DNA from 4 places in the Pseudomonas sp. 1L-C-7-B-C1 genome. Region 2 is predicted to be linked to each of the others. Evidence: predicted binding sites of a transcription regulator. Region 2 holds the regulator's gene; each other region holds the start of a gene.

Region 1 (3,475 bases), on a different contig from region 2:
AAACCAGCGCACTCAACTGGTAGGGCAGAACCGCCTTGAACTGTTGCTGTTCCGGTTGGACGGCAAGCAGTTGTATGGGATCAACGTGTTCAAGGTAAAAGAGGTGCTTCAATGCCCGAAACTTACCCACATGCCCAAATCCAGTCCGATTGTGCGCGGCGTGGCAAATATTCGTGGCGGGACCATCCCGATCCTTGATCTGGCATTGGCGACCGGCGGCAAGCCGTTGAGCGACATCGCCAATTCCTTCGTGATCATCACGGAGTACAACACCAAGATTCAGGGTTTCCTGGTGCATGCGGTGGAACGCATCGTCAATATGAACTGGGAAGACATTCACCCGCCTCCCAAGGGAACCGGTCGCGACCACTACCTCACGGCGGTGACGCGTCTGGACAATCAGTTGGTGGAAATCATCGACGTAGAGAAGATCCTTGCCGAGGTAGCGCCAGTCTCCGAAAACATCTCGGTCGGCGTAGTCACGGCGGAGGTGCAGCACAAGGCGCTCTCGTTGCGCGTGTTGACGGTCGATGATTCCTCCGTGGCGCGCAAACAGGTGACGCGCTGCCTGCAGACTGTCGGCGTGGAAGTCACGGCGTTGAATGACGGTCGTCAGGCGCTCGAGTTCCTGCGCAAACTGGTAGACGAAGGCAAGAAACCGGAAGAAGAATTCTTGATGATGATCTCCGACATTGAAATGCCGGAGATGGATGGCTATACCCTCACTGCGGAGATTCGCAGCGACCCGCGCATGCAGAAGTTGCACATCGTGTTGCACACCTCGCTGTCGGGCGTGTTCAACCAGGCGATGGTCAAGAAGGTCGGCGCTGATGACTTCCTGGCCAAGTTCCGGCCGGACGATCTGGCGGCGAGGGTGGTAGATCGTATCAAGGCGGCAGATATCAGCTGAGGAGGGGTGTTCCTCCTTGCTGTTCACATGATTTGAGAGGCGGCATGTCGACAGGTAATTTGGATTTTGATCAGTTCCGGGTGTTCCTGGAAAAAGCCTGTGGCATTTTGCTGGGTGAAAATAAACAGTATCTGGTCTCCAGCCGCCTTAACAAGTTGATGGAACAGCAGTCCATCAAGTCGTTGGGTGAGCTGATCCAGCGTATCCAGACCCAGCCGCGCAGCGGGTTGCGCGAGCAGGTGGTGGATGCGATGACCACCAACGAGACGTTGTGGTTTCGCGATACGTACCCCTTCGAGGTGCTGAAGAACAAGGTGTTGCCGGAGGCGATCAAGGCCAGCCCCAATCAGCGTTTGCGGATCTGGTCGGCGGCGTGCTCGTCGGGGCAGGAACCGTACTCGCTGTCGATGTCGATCGATGAGTTCGAGCGCAGTAACCCGGGGCAGTTGAAGTCGGGCGCGCAGATTGTGGCGACGGATTTGTCGGGTTTGATGTTGAACAATTGCAAGACGGGCGAGTACGACAGTCTGGCCATCGGCCGGGGGTTGTCGCCGGACCGTCTGCAGCGTTTCTTTGATCAGAAGACGCCAGGGCGCTGGACGGTGAAAGCGCCGATCAAGAGTCGTGTGGAGTTTCGTTCGTTCAATCTTCTGGACAGTTATGCGGCGTTGGGCAAGTTCGATATGGTGTTTTGCCGCAACGTGCTGATTTATTTTTCGGCGGAGGTGAAGAAGGATATTTTGTTGCGTATCCATTCGACGTTGAAGCCTGGGGGGTATTTGTTCCTTGGGGCGTCGGAGGCGTTGAACGGGTTGCCCGATCATTACCAGATGGTGCAGTGCAGTCCCGGGATTATTTATCAGGCCAAGTGATTGGCTCTGCTTTTGATTTGATGAGAACCCGCTTAGGCGGGTTTTTTTATGTGAGTCAAGGGCCTCGGCCTAACGGCCTCGTGTTTCGCCTTCGGCGAGTTACTTGGAAAAGCACCCCAAGTAACCAAGGGTGCTTGCTCCTGGTTGGGCTCCTCCTTCGTCGGAGTACCCTCACTCCGGTCTCGCTCCGTGGGCCCGCGCTGAACGGGCATCCATGCCCTGACGGCGCTCTCGCCGCATCCCTGCGGCTCGGCCCACTGCGCGAGACCTACGTTCAGCCTGCACCCAAGTCGCGATTGGCGGTGACTGAGCCTTTTGCATATGAAGATCAAGATCAAAAGCAGATCAGAAGCAGATCAGAAGCAGATCAGAAGCAGATCAAAGGCTTCAGCCGGGAAGCTCTTGATCTTGTTCTGCTGTTGATCTTGATCTTCGTACGCAGATAGCGCTGAAGACAACAATCGCGACTTGGGTGCAGGCCGAACGCAGACGACGCGGAGTGGGCCGAGCCGCATGGATGCGGCGAGAGCGCCGTCAGGACATGGATGTCCGTTCGGCGCGGGCCCACGGAGCGTCGTCGGAGTGAGGGAACCCGACGAAGTCGGGCCCAACCAGGAGCAAGCACCCTTGGTTACTTGGGGTGCTTTTCCAAGTAACTCGGCGAAGCCGAAACAGTCTGCCCCCAGGCAGACGCCCTTGATCTTGATCTTGATCTTGATTCTGATCTCGCGAGCGATAGCGCAATACGGCAAAAAAACGGCACCGCGCTTGCCGCTTTCCTCCCCCGGAGCGGAAATCCCTTGCCGCTTTTCTGTCATCACCCCGCACCAACACCCCTGCAGCCCCCGGAAACACGCGCTTTTAGCATGTGGCACGCACCTTGCTATAACTCCTGCACGTACATTTGGTCAGCCCTCAAAGGTCCCGACATGAGCATCAGTTTTGAAAACGCCCTCGGCATCCACGAAAAAGCGCTCAACTTCCGCGCCCAGCGTGCTGAAGTGCTGGCCAACAACATCACCAACGCCGACACCCCCAACTACAAGGCGCGTGACCTCGACTTCTCCAAAGTCCTGGCCGCCCAAAGCGACAAGAGCAACAACGGCCACTTCGCCCTCGACATGACCAACAACCGTCACATCGAAGCCGAAGGCATGAGCGATGGCGAAGCCAGCCTGCTCTACCGGACCCCGTCGCAGCCGTCGCTTGACCAGAACACCGTCGACTCCCAGGTCGAAAATGCGAACTACGCCGAAAACGCCATCGGTTTTCAGGCCAGCTTCACCTTGCTCAACAGCAAATTCAAAGGGCTGGTTGCAGCCCTGCGCGGAGAGTAATCCATGTCCCTGTCCAGTGTTTTCAATATTGCCGGTAGCGGCATGAGTGCCCAGAACACCCGCCTCAACACCGTGGCCAGCAACATTGCCAACGCCGAAACCGTGTCCTCCAGCATGGACCAGACCTACCGCGCCCGACATCCGGTGTTCGCCACGGTCTTCCAGGGTCAGGAATCCGGTGGCAGCTCATCGCTGTTTGAAGAGCAGGGTCAGGCCGGCGTCGGCGTACAGGTGTCCGGCATCGTCGAAGACGCCTCAAACCTCGAAGCACGTTACGAGCCAAATCACCCGTCAGCCGACAAGAACGGCTACGTGTATTACCCGAACGTCAACGTCGTCAACGAGATGGCCGACAT
Region 2 (3,475 bases):
AGAATCGACGGCCTTGGCGGTGTAACGACCGGCACGGGTATGAAAGCGTATCTGAAAGAAAGCAGGATGAACCTGCTATCCAACGTAAGAGGACAGTATGAGGCTCGTTAAAACCCTTCCTTTTTTGCTCGGCCTGAGCGCAGCACTGGGAAGCGCGAGCGCCTGGTCTCTGCCGACGGATCGCGATCAACCCATCCACATCCAGTCGGATGACGCGCAGCTGGACGACAAGCAAGGCATCGCCACTTACAAAGGCAATGTCATCATCACCCAGGGCACGATGAAGATCACCGGCAACACTGTGACCATCACCCGCACACCGCAAGGCGACGTGGACGTGTTCACGTCCGTGGGCAACCTGGCCTACTACGAGCAGAAGCCATCGGTGGACAAGCCGATCGTTCAGGCCTGGGGTGTCACTATTCAATACTTCGCGGCGCAGAACCGCATCGTGCTGATCGACAAAGCCAAAGTGGTCAACGACGGCAACACGTCCGAAGGCGAGAAAATTGTCTATGACACCGTCAAGCAGGTCGTGAACGCCGGCCGCGCCAACGGCACCAAGGTCACCGCACCACGCCCTCGCATCGACATGGTCATCCAGCCGAAAAAGAAAACCGACCAGCAGAAGGCCCAGTAATGGCAACGCTGAAAGCCCAACACCTGGCCAAAGCCTATAAAAGCCGCCAGGTCGTACGTGACGTCAGCCTGTCCATCGAGAGCGGCCAGATCGTAGGCCTGCTCGGCCCCAACGGCGCTGGCAAGACCACCTGCTTCTACATGATCGTCGGCCTGGTTCAGGCGGATCAGGGTCGCGTGCTGATCGACGACCAGGACGTCAGCCACCAGCCGATGCATGGCCGCGCCCGTGCCGGTATTGGCTACCTGCCACAGGAAGCGTCGATCTTTCGCAAGCTCTCCGTCTCGGACAACATCATGGCGATCCTCGAGACCCGCAAGGAGCTTGATCGCGCGGCCCGCCGCAAAGAGCTGGAAAGCCTGCTGCAGGAATTCCACATCACCCACATCCGCGACAACCTGGGCATGAGCCTGTCGGGCGGTGAACGCCGCCGTGTGGAAATTGCACGCGCCCTTGCCACTTCGCCGAAATTCATTCTGCTCGACGAACCGTTTGCCGGTGTTGACCCTATTTCCGTAGGCGACATCAAGCAGATCATTCACCACCTCAAGGCCAAAGGGATCGGCGTGCTGATCACTGACCACAACGTGCGTGAAACGCTGGATATCTGCGAAACCGCCTACATCGTCAACGATGGCCAGCTGATTGCCGAAGGCGACGCCGAGTCCATCCTGGCCAACCAGTTGGTCAAGGAAGTGTATCTGGGTCACGAGTTCCGCCTGTAACCGCAGTGATGACATGAGGTCGTGCGCCCTCCCATAACGGATGCCATCGCCGACCTCGTTTTTTAATTGTCATCACACTCTAGGCAAACCCTCCAGCTTCAGGCATATAATTTGCTTAAGTTGGCGCCCTCGGCGCCCTGGTAGTAAATGGCGCGCAGTGCGCCGGCGAATAAGGTGTTAAGCCCTGCCATGAAACCTTCGCTAGTCTTGAGAATGGGCCAGCAGCTGACGATGACACCTCAGCTGCAACAGGCAATCCGCTTGCTTCAGTTGTCGACGCTGGATCTCCAACAGGAAATTCAGGAGGCGCTGGAGTCGAACCCGATGCTGGAACGGCAGGAGGAAGGCGACGATTTCGACAACGCCGACCCCTTGGCCGATAACGTAGAGCAAAAGCCCAACGCTGACGTTCAGGAACCCACTTATCAGGAGTCGGCGCCTACCGTCGACAATCTGGATGAGGGTGACTGGAACGAGCGCATCCCCAACGAACTGCCGGTCGACACGGCGTGGGAAGACGTCTATCAGACCAGCGCCAGCAGCCTGCCCAGCAATGATGATGACGAGTGGGATTTCACCACCCGCACCTCCGTTGGCGAGAGCCTGCAAAGCCACCTGCTCTGGCAGCTCAACCTGGCGCCGATGTCGGACACCGATCGCCTGATCGCCGTGACCCTGATCGACTGCATCAACAACCAGGGCTACCTCGACGAAACACTCGACGAATTGCTCGACGCGTTCGATCCCGAGCTCGATATCGAGCTGGACGAAATCGAAGCCGTTCTGCACCGCATCCAGCAGTTCGAGCCTGCGGGCATCGGCGCTCGCAACCTGAGCGAATGCCTGCTGCTGCAACTTCGCCAGTTGCCGGCCAAAACCAAGTGGCTGGCAGAAGCGCAGAAGCTGGTCAGCGAGTACATCGATCTGTTGGGCAGCCGCGACTACGCGCAACTGATGCGCCGCATGAAGCTCAAGGAAGACGACCTGCGCCAGGTCATCGAGCTGGTCCAGAGCCTCAACCCGCGCCCGGGCTCGCAGATCGAATCCAGCGAACCCGAATACGTCGTACCTGACGTCATCGTGCGCAAGGACAACGAGCGCTGGTTGGTGGAGCTGAACCAGGAATCCGTGCCGCGCCTGCGGGTCAATCCGCAATATGCAGGCTTTGTGCGTCGCGCCGATACCAGTGCCGACAACACGTTCATGCGCAATCAACTGCAAGAGGCGCGCTGGTTCATCAAGAGCCTGCAGAGCCGCAACGAGACGCTGATGAAGGTGGCCACGCAGATCGTCGAACACCAGCGCGGCTTTCTGGAGTACGGCGACGAGGCCATGAAGCCGCTGGTTCTGCATGACATTGCTGAAGCGGTTGGCATGCACGAATCGACGATTTCCCGGGTGACCACGCAGAAGTTCATGCACACGCCGCGCGGGATCTACGAGCTCAAATATTTCTTTTCCAGCCACGTCAGCACCTCGGAAGGCGGCGAATGCTCGTCCACGGCGATTCGCGCGATCATCAAAAAACTGGTCGCTGCGGAAAATCAGAAAAAGCCGTTGAGTGACAGCAAGATCGCTGGTTTACTGGAAGCACAAGGCATTCAAGTGGCCCGTCGCACAGTCGCCAAGTACCGCGAATCCCTCGGGATCTCGCCGTCCAGCGAACGCAAGCGACTGATGTAAAGGTCACACGTCAAAGCGTTCCAGTGGCAGGCATCACGCCTGCCTCTTAATGCACTGGCAACGAAGGAGAAGCTGTATGCAAGTCAACATCAGTGGACACCAGCTGGAAGTGACTGAACCTCTGCGTACCTACATCGGCGAGAAACTCGCCCGATTGGAGCGCCACTTTGACAAGATCACGAATGTGCAGGTCACCATGGAGGTCGAGAAGCTCAAGCAGAAAATCGAAGCCACCTTGCACGTTCCTGGCGCTGAAGTGGTTGCCAACGCCGAACACGACGACATGTATGCAGCCATTGACCTGCTTGCCGACAAGCTTGACCGCCAACTCAAAAAACATAAGGAAAAACAGCAAAGTCTGCTGCAAGGCGCGACTGCTCGCTGACACTCCCCACCCATGATCCGACTTGAAAATATCCTGACCCCT
Region 3 (3,475 bases), on a different contig from region 2:
CTCGCGTACATCACCGGCCGCCAGCTTGAATTCACCCGCCCGAGATTCGGCATTCTGGATCACCTGGCGCTCGCGCTCACTGTCCTGCACCGGCTTGCCGCTGTGCCATTTGCTGCGCGCCACGTCATTGGCGATTTCCAGCCTCTGCTCCATGGCGGCGATAAGCGGCTGAAGTTGCGCGGGAGGCTGTTGAGCGGATGCTGCATTGAGGCATGGCGCAAACAGGGCCATTGCCAGAGCGGTTATGTGAAATGACTTGAGCATGGTTGTCTGTTCTCGCATGAGTGATCGTCGCCCGCAACGGGCCAGGCACAGATTCACCGTTTGGCAGCGTTGCAGTGCTGAGCATATTGCCCGAGAAGGTCGGCTCGAATGCGTTACATGTGTATATGTACCACGCAGTAAAAACCAGGCACAAAAAAGGCCTCCCGAAGGAGGCCTCTTGTTCACGCGGCTTACGCCGGCGCGACTGGATCAGCAGCTGTAGTACAGCTCGTATTCCAGTGGGTGCACGAAGGTGCGCACTTTGATTTCTTCTTCGGATTTCAACGCGATGTAAGCGTCGATGAAGTCGTCGCTGAATACGCCGCCTTTGGTCAGGAACGCACGACCTTTGTCCAGCTCTTCCAGGGCTTCTTTCAGGCTGCCGCACACTTGTGGGATCTCTTTCGCCTCTTCAGGCGGCAGGTCATACAGGTTTTTGTCAGCCGCATCGCCAGGGTGGATCTTGTTCTGGATGCCGTCCAGGCCAGCCATCAACAGTGCAGCGAAGGCCAGGTACGGGTTGGCTGCCGGGTCCGGGAAACGTGCTTCGATACGACGGCCTTTAGGGCTGTTGACGTAAGGAATACGGATCGAAGCCGAACGGTTGCGAGCCGAATAAGCCAGCATGACCGGCGCTTCGAAACCTGGAACCAGACGCTTGTACGAGTTGGTTGCCGGGTTGGTGAAGCCGTTCAGGGCCTTACCGTGCTTGATGATGCCGCCGATGAAGTACAGAGCGGTGTCGGACAGGCCGGCATAACCTTCGCCAGCGAAGGTGTTCTTGCCATCTTTGGAGATGGACATGTGAACGTGCATGCCCGAACCGTTATCGCCGTACAGAGGCTTTGGCATGAAAGTAGCGGTGCGGCCGTAAGCGTCGGCAACGTTGTGCACGACGTACTTCAGGGTCTGAACTTCGTCGGCCTTCTTAACCAGCGTGTTGAATTTCACGCCGATTTCGTTCTGGCCAGCGGTTGCCACTTCGTGGTGGTGAACTTCGACGACCTGGCCCATTTCTTCCAGAGCGTTGCACATTGCGGTGCGGATTTCGTGGTCGTGGTCGAACGGTGGAACCGGGAAGTAGCCGCCTTTGATGCCTGGACGGTGGCCCTTGTTGCCGCCTTCGATGTCCGCGTCGGACATCCATGAACCTTGTTCGGAGTAAATCTTGAACATGGAGCCGGAGATATCGGACTTGAACTTCACTTCGTCGAAGATGAAGAATTCTGGCTCAGGGCCGGCGAATACGGTGTCACCGATACCGGTCGACTTCAGGTATTCCTCGGCGCGGTGAGCGATGGCGCGTGGGTCGCGATCGTAACCTTGCATGGTCGAAGGTTCGATGATGTCGCATACCAGGATCAGGGTAGGCTCTTCGGTGAACGGATCCAGCACTGCGGTTTCGTCGTCCGGCAGCAGGATCATGTCGGAGGCTTCGATGCCTTTCCAGCCCGAGATGGAGGAACCGTCGAACATTTTGCCGACTTCGAAGAAGTCGTCTTCCAGCGCATCGCGGGCCGGCATGGTCACGTGGTGCTGAGTGCCTTTGGTGTCCGTGAAGCGCAGATCAATCCACTTAACGTCATGATCTTTGATGAGTTGAACCGACTTCGACATGCTGTCCTCCGGGGTGGATTAGGGCCTGAGTAGTAGTGGGCCCTTCAATTTGGGTGATGCCGGGCGCGATACTCGACCAAGGCAACCTGCCTCACAAGGGAGCAATTTGCATGCCAGTGCCCTGTGTTGGGTTTTCGGCGGGAATACCTGCCTTTAAGCGCGGTAAACGTCGCATATTCGAAAACCGGCGCACTCTTATGGTGCCAAGTAATTGTATACAGGGCCGTTTTGGTGCGTGGACGATTGAACGTACGATAACTGGTTAAACCTTGAGCAATTTCCGCTATAATCCGCGCCCCCCTTTTTCGACCGGGACCTAGCGCGCTGTTTTCATGAAATTAATCGTCAAAGTCTTCCCAGAAATCACTATCAAAAGCCGGCCTGTGCGAAAGCGCTTCATCAAACAGCTGGCCAAGAACATCCGCACGGTGCTCCGCGATCTGGACCCGGCGTTGGTGGTGGATGGCGTGTGGGACAACCTTGAGGTCGAAACCAGGGTCGAGGATGCCAGAGTCCTGCGTGAGATGACCGAGCGGCTCAGCTGCATGCCCGGCATCACGCACTTTCTGCAGGTGGACCAGTATCCGCTGGGCGACATGGACGACATCTATGAGAAGTGCAAACTGCACTTCGGCGACGCGCTCCCCGGCAAGATATTCGGGGTTCGCTGCAAGCGGGCGGGCCATCACGACTTCAGCTCCATGGACGTCGAGAAGTACGTAGGTAGTAAATTGCGCCGTGAGTGCAACGCCGCTGGTATCTCGCTGAAGGCGCCGGAAGTCGAAGTCAGAATCGAGATTCGCGACCAGCGCCTGTTCGTGATCCACAGCCAGCACAACGGCATCGGCGGTTATCCGCTGGGTTCGCTTGAACAGACCCTGATCCTGATGTCCGGTGGCTTTGACTCCACCGTGGCGGCCTACCAGATCATGCGTCGTGGCCTGATGAGCCATTTCTGCTTCTTCAATCTGGGCGGACGTGCCCACGAGCTGGGCGTGATGGAAGTCGCGCACTTCATCTGGAAGAAGTACGGCAGTTCCCAGCGGGTGCTGTTCGTCAGCGTACCGTTCGAGGAAGTTCTGGGAGAAATTCTCGGAAAAGTCGATAACAGTCATATGGGCGTAGTATTGAAGCGTATGATGTTGCGCGCTGCGACCAACATTGCCGACCGGCTGGAAATCGACGCGCTGGTCACCGGCGAGGCGATTTCCCAGGTGTCCAGCCAGACGCTGCCCAACCTGTCGGTCATCGATTGCGTGACGGAGAAGCTGGTCCTGCGACCGCTGATCGCCAGTCACAAGCAGGACATCATCGACCTGGCCGATCAGATCGGCACCGGCGATTTTGCCCGGCACATGCCCGAATACTGCGGTGTGATTTCGGTGAATCCGAAGACCGCCGCCAAGCGCAATCGGGTCGAGCACGAAGAAAAATCGTTCGACATGGCCGTGCTCGAACGTGCGCTGGAAAACGCTCGTCTGGTACCGATCGATCGCGTGATCGAGGAATTGGGCCAGGACGTTCAGATTGAAGAAGTCAGTCAGGCGCTGGCGGGGCAAGTGGTCATCGACATCCGTCACCCGGATGAAGCAGA
Region 4 (3,475 bases), on a different contig from region 2:
GCTCAAAGCATCGAGATACAGTGCTTTTTGGTCTGGCTCATAACCCAGTGCGTCAATCCCCATCTGAGCACTAGTCGGATCTAGGATTCGCATCACAATCTTCTCGCCCCACAGCGTCGGAAGCGTATTAACACGAAAATCGATGGCACGGTTCTTAGATATGCGCAGTTTGATGCGCCCGTCCTGAGGTTTACGGCGCTCAGAGATGTCCAACCCCGCCATGACCTTTAGCCGAGCGGCGATACGGCCCGCAAGTTGGGTCGGCGGTTTTGCGACCTCGTGGAGAATTCCGTCAGTCCGCAGACGAACTCGGAATATTCTTTCATATGGCTCGAAATGAAGATCCGACGAACCCAATCGAATCGCGTCCATCAACATTTTATTAACAAATCGAACCACTGGTGCATCCTCAGCATCGACATCGCCAAGCATGCTTTCTTTGGATTCATTCGAAGTTTCTATTTCCAGACTCAGATCCACATCAGCCATTTCACCAAGGCCGCTGTTGGAGTCAAAGAATTTGTCGATTGCAGAGGATAATTTACCGTCCTCTACCAAAATTGCTTCCGTATTCAGACCTGTGCTGAACTGAATGTCAGTGATCGCTTGATGGTTCGTTGGGTCCGAGACGCCTACAAATAGTTTGTTACCACGTCGCCATAACGGCAACGCGTGGTGCTGACGTACTAGTTTTTCGCTAACAAGACCTTTAGGCTGGCTTTCTTTGTCAAGGCTACTGATGTCCAGAAAGGGGAGGCCGAACTGCTCTGCCGCCATCTCTGCGAGAACCAAGCCGTTCACTAGCTTGTTTTGCACCAGATAACTGACGAGCGAAAGCTTGTCGCGGCGGGCCTGTTGAAAAGCCTCCTGAGCAGCTTTTTCGTTAAGAAGCTCGGCTAGGACGATTTGTTTCGCCAAACCGGTAAGGACGACATCACTCATAGAACCACCAGGCGCATGCAATACGGATTTATAGCGTAGTCACGTCCTGATGCCAAACATGCGATTCACCCACGTAGGGTCGTCAGGACGCACGAGGGTAAGCTATCCGAGGACACTCAGGGTTTACGAGCTGAAGATTCGGGCTTCCAAAAAAACCTTTCAGCGATCTATAAACCGCTGAAAGGCGTGTCTTAGGGACCTTACGATTACGTAGCTGTAGTCGTACATGCTTTAGGCAGATACTTTTGAGGGGCAGATGACGTGCAGGTCCAGATGTTGGAACCCTTATCAGCGTTGGAGAGCGTAAGCGTGAGCGTTTTGCTGACAATGCCGGTGGCTACACCAGAGCTTTTCATTGTGGCAACGATTGTGCAGCCACCGCCTGCCGCAGCAGTACCACCGGTGTCGACTTGAAGGACATATGAGCCCTTGATATCAGTATTTGTTGCGATGCCGCCACTTCCGTTAGCTGGACACGTACCGGCTTGGGCGAAGACTTCGGTAACGTTTGTTTTTAGGCCATCAGCGAGAGTCATCGCTTCAGCCATCTGAGACCGAGCGACATAGTCCTGATATGCGGGAATGGCTACCGCTGCTAGGATGCCGATGATAGCAACGACAATCATAAGCTCAATGAGCGTAAAACCCTTCTGTACGGACTGCATATTAATTTCCTCAAAGGCTAGTTAGGATTTTGACTTCCGTGTCCGGTAACGCAATTCACATGCCAGAAATGCCGAACACCCTTCATGTCCTAATTTATGCCTTTTCAAATGTAGGAGTGAACATCTAAGCGCACCAGTGGCGCTATTGGTAACGTGTCATAAGACATAATGGCGCACCCTACGGTGTGCCAATGCCTTAAGGCAGCTTGATGGAGCGCCATTCTGAATTCGGTCGAAGTGCTTGAATTTGGATATGGGCAATAAGATGCCCAGTCGCTGCAGCTTTAGCTATCCACATAATCCCAGTGTTTTCATCGGCAATCACCCCAAATCCGGCGGTGTAACACCGCCCCAAATGATGCATCGCGTCGGCATCTCCTTGATCCGCTGCGGCTCTCCACCAATAAATTGCAGCTTTCTGGTTTTCCATTTCCGCGAACATTAACCCCGCATCATTCTGAGCTGCGAGGTCTCCTGCATCAGCTGCGACGAGAGTCGCCAACGCGTTGTGTTCATCTGGGATTGAAATGAATTCGGATGCGGACGTGAGCGAAAGCATGGTGCGACCCCGCGAGTCGGCACCTTTTTTCATTCCAGGGTTTTCCGAGATTCTTCTCCACCAAGTGCGGCGACTGCCGCCACCGATCGCGATAGCGGCTTCAAGACTGATTAATGTCACAACCTACCTCTCAAACAGTGCTGGGGTGCTAAGAATTATAGATCCGTGTGGCGGAAGACGGTGTCATGGTGAATCGTTGCTTGCTAGAGTTAAGCACCGTTGTTTTATGCTAAAGCCGAAATAGCTCAGTCGGTAGAGCAGCGCACTCGTAACGCGAAGGTCGTAGGTTCGATTCCTATTTTCGGCACCAGAAATACAAAAAGCCCGGTCATCAAGACCGGGCTTTTTCGTACCATCGTCCACATCCCGCCAATCAGCAAATCCCCGGCGGAATCCCGTCCTTATTGAAATCCTTCAACCGCTCCTTCTCCTCTTCAGTCGAATGTGCGGGAACGTCTTCTTCAGGTTCGACAGGTTTTTTCTCGTCAGTCATCGTCGCTTCCTCATCTTCGCTATCAATACCGAAACCTAAAGCCCAGCCCAAAACCGCCGTCTTGCGGGCGATCTACGCCACGGTCTCCATGGGGTAGTAACAAGCAGAGCCCGACCAGCCGTCGCAGTTCAACCTTTAAGGCGTCGGGACGCTCTCAGGTACTCAATCGCATCGACAAATCCACAGCCTTCACATCCTTGGTCAGCGTCCCGATAGAAATGTAATCAACCCCAGTTTCAGCAATGGTCCTCAGGGTAGCGTCAGTCACACCCCCGCTGGCCTCCAGCTTCGCACGACCCGCCGTGAGGCGTACGGCTTCGCGCATGTCGTCCAGGCTCAGTTCATCAAGCATGATGATGTCGGCGCCGCCATAGAGGGCTTGTTTGAGTTCGTCGAGGCTTTCCACTTCGATTTCCACAGGCTTGCCCGGCGCGATTTTGTGCGCGGCGGTGATGGCTTCCGCAATGCCGCCACACGCGGCGATGTGGTTTTCCTTGATAAGGAAGGCGTCGAACAAGCCGATGCGGTGGTTATGACAGCCGCCGCAGGTGACCGCGTATTTCTGCGCCATCCTCAGGCCGGGGAGGGTTTTGCGGGTGTCGAGCAGTTTGACCTGAGTGTCCGCGACCATGTCGGCGTAATGCTGCGCGCGGGTAGCGACGCCTGAGAGCAGCTGCAGGAAGTTGAGCGCGCTGCGTTCGCCCGTCAGCAAGGAGCGGGCGGGGCCTTCTAGATGGAACAGCGCCTGATTGGGCTGCACGCGATCACCATCAACGACCTGCCAATGCACGGCCACTCGCGGGTCAAGCTGACGGA

What was found. The regulator sigma-54, encoded in region 2, starts transcription at its own class of promoters, with help from an activator protein. The targets are predictions, from matches to a motif close to ANTGGCATNNANNTTGCTNT.
Region 1: flgB (flagellar basal body rod protein FlgB) is a predicted target of sigma-54. The motif match lies at 2,650-2,669, and genes of this name have one in related genera.
Region 3: glnA (glutamate--ammonia ligase) is a predicted target of sigma-54. The motif match lies at 1,980-1,999, and genes of this name have one in related genera.
Region 4: AC0Z8Z_RS11675 (pilin) is a predicted target of sigma-54. The motif match lies at 1,655-1,674, and genes of this name have one in related genera.

Annotation. Positions count from the first base shown of each region.
Region 1 covers NZ_JBXAWH010000015.1:74,341-77,815, reverse strand. The annotation lists gene AC0Z8Z_RS21940 (chemotaxis protein CheV) at 1-910, shown strand, start outside; gene cheR (protein-glutamate O-methyltransferase CheR) at 955-1,782, shown strand; gene AC0Z8Z_RS21930 (hypothetical protein) at 2,139-2,600, opposite strand; gene flgB (flagellar basal body rod protein FlgB) at 2,712-3,119, shown strand; gene flgC (flagellar basal body rod protein FlgC) at 3,123-3,475, shown strand, end outside.
Region 2 covers NZ_JBXAWH010000001.1:467,573-471,047, forward strand. The annotation lists gene lptC (LPS export ABC transporter periplasmic protein LptC) at 1-111, shown strand, start outside; gene lptA (lipopolysaccharide transport periplasmic protein LptA) at 98-640, shown strand; gene lptB (LPS export ABC transporter ATP-binding protein) at 640-1,365, shown strand; gene AC0Z8Z_RS02125 (RNA polymerase factor sigma-54) at 1,555-3,048, shown strand; gene hpf (ribosome hibernation-promoting factor, HPF/YfiA family) at 3,125-3,433, shown strand; gene ptsN (PTS IIA-like nitrogen regulatory protein PtsN) at 3,446-3,475, shown strand, end outside.
Region 3 covers NZ_JBXAWH010000017.1:47,116-50,590, reverse strand. The annotation lists gene AC0Z8Z_RS23295 (chorismate mutase) at 1-264, opposite strand, end outside; gene glnA (glutamate--ammonia ligase) at 475-1,881, opposite strand; gene thiI (tRNA uracil 4-sulfurtransferase ThiI) at 2,214-3,475, shown strand, end outside.
Region 4 covers NZ_JBXAWH010000006.1:176,082-179,556, forward strand. The annotation lists gene pilB (type IV-A pilus assembly ATPase PilB) at 1-942, opposite strand, end outside; gene AC0Z8Z_RS11675 (pilin) at 1,149-1,607, opposite strand; gene AC0Z8Z_RS11680 (hypothetical protein) at 1,804-2,286, opposite strand; tRNA gene AC0Z8Z_RS11685 (tRNA-Thr) at 2,401-2,476, shown strand; gene nadC (carboxylating nicotinate-nucleotide diphosphorylase) at 2,814-3,475, opposite strand, start outside.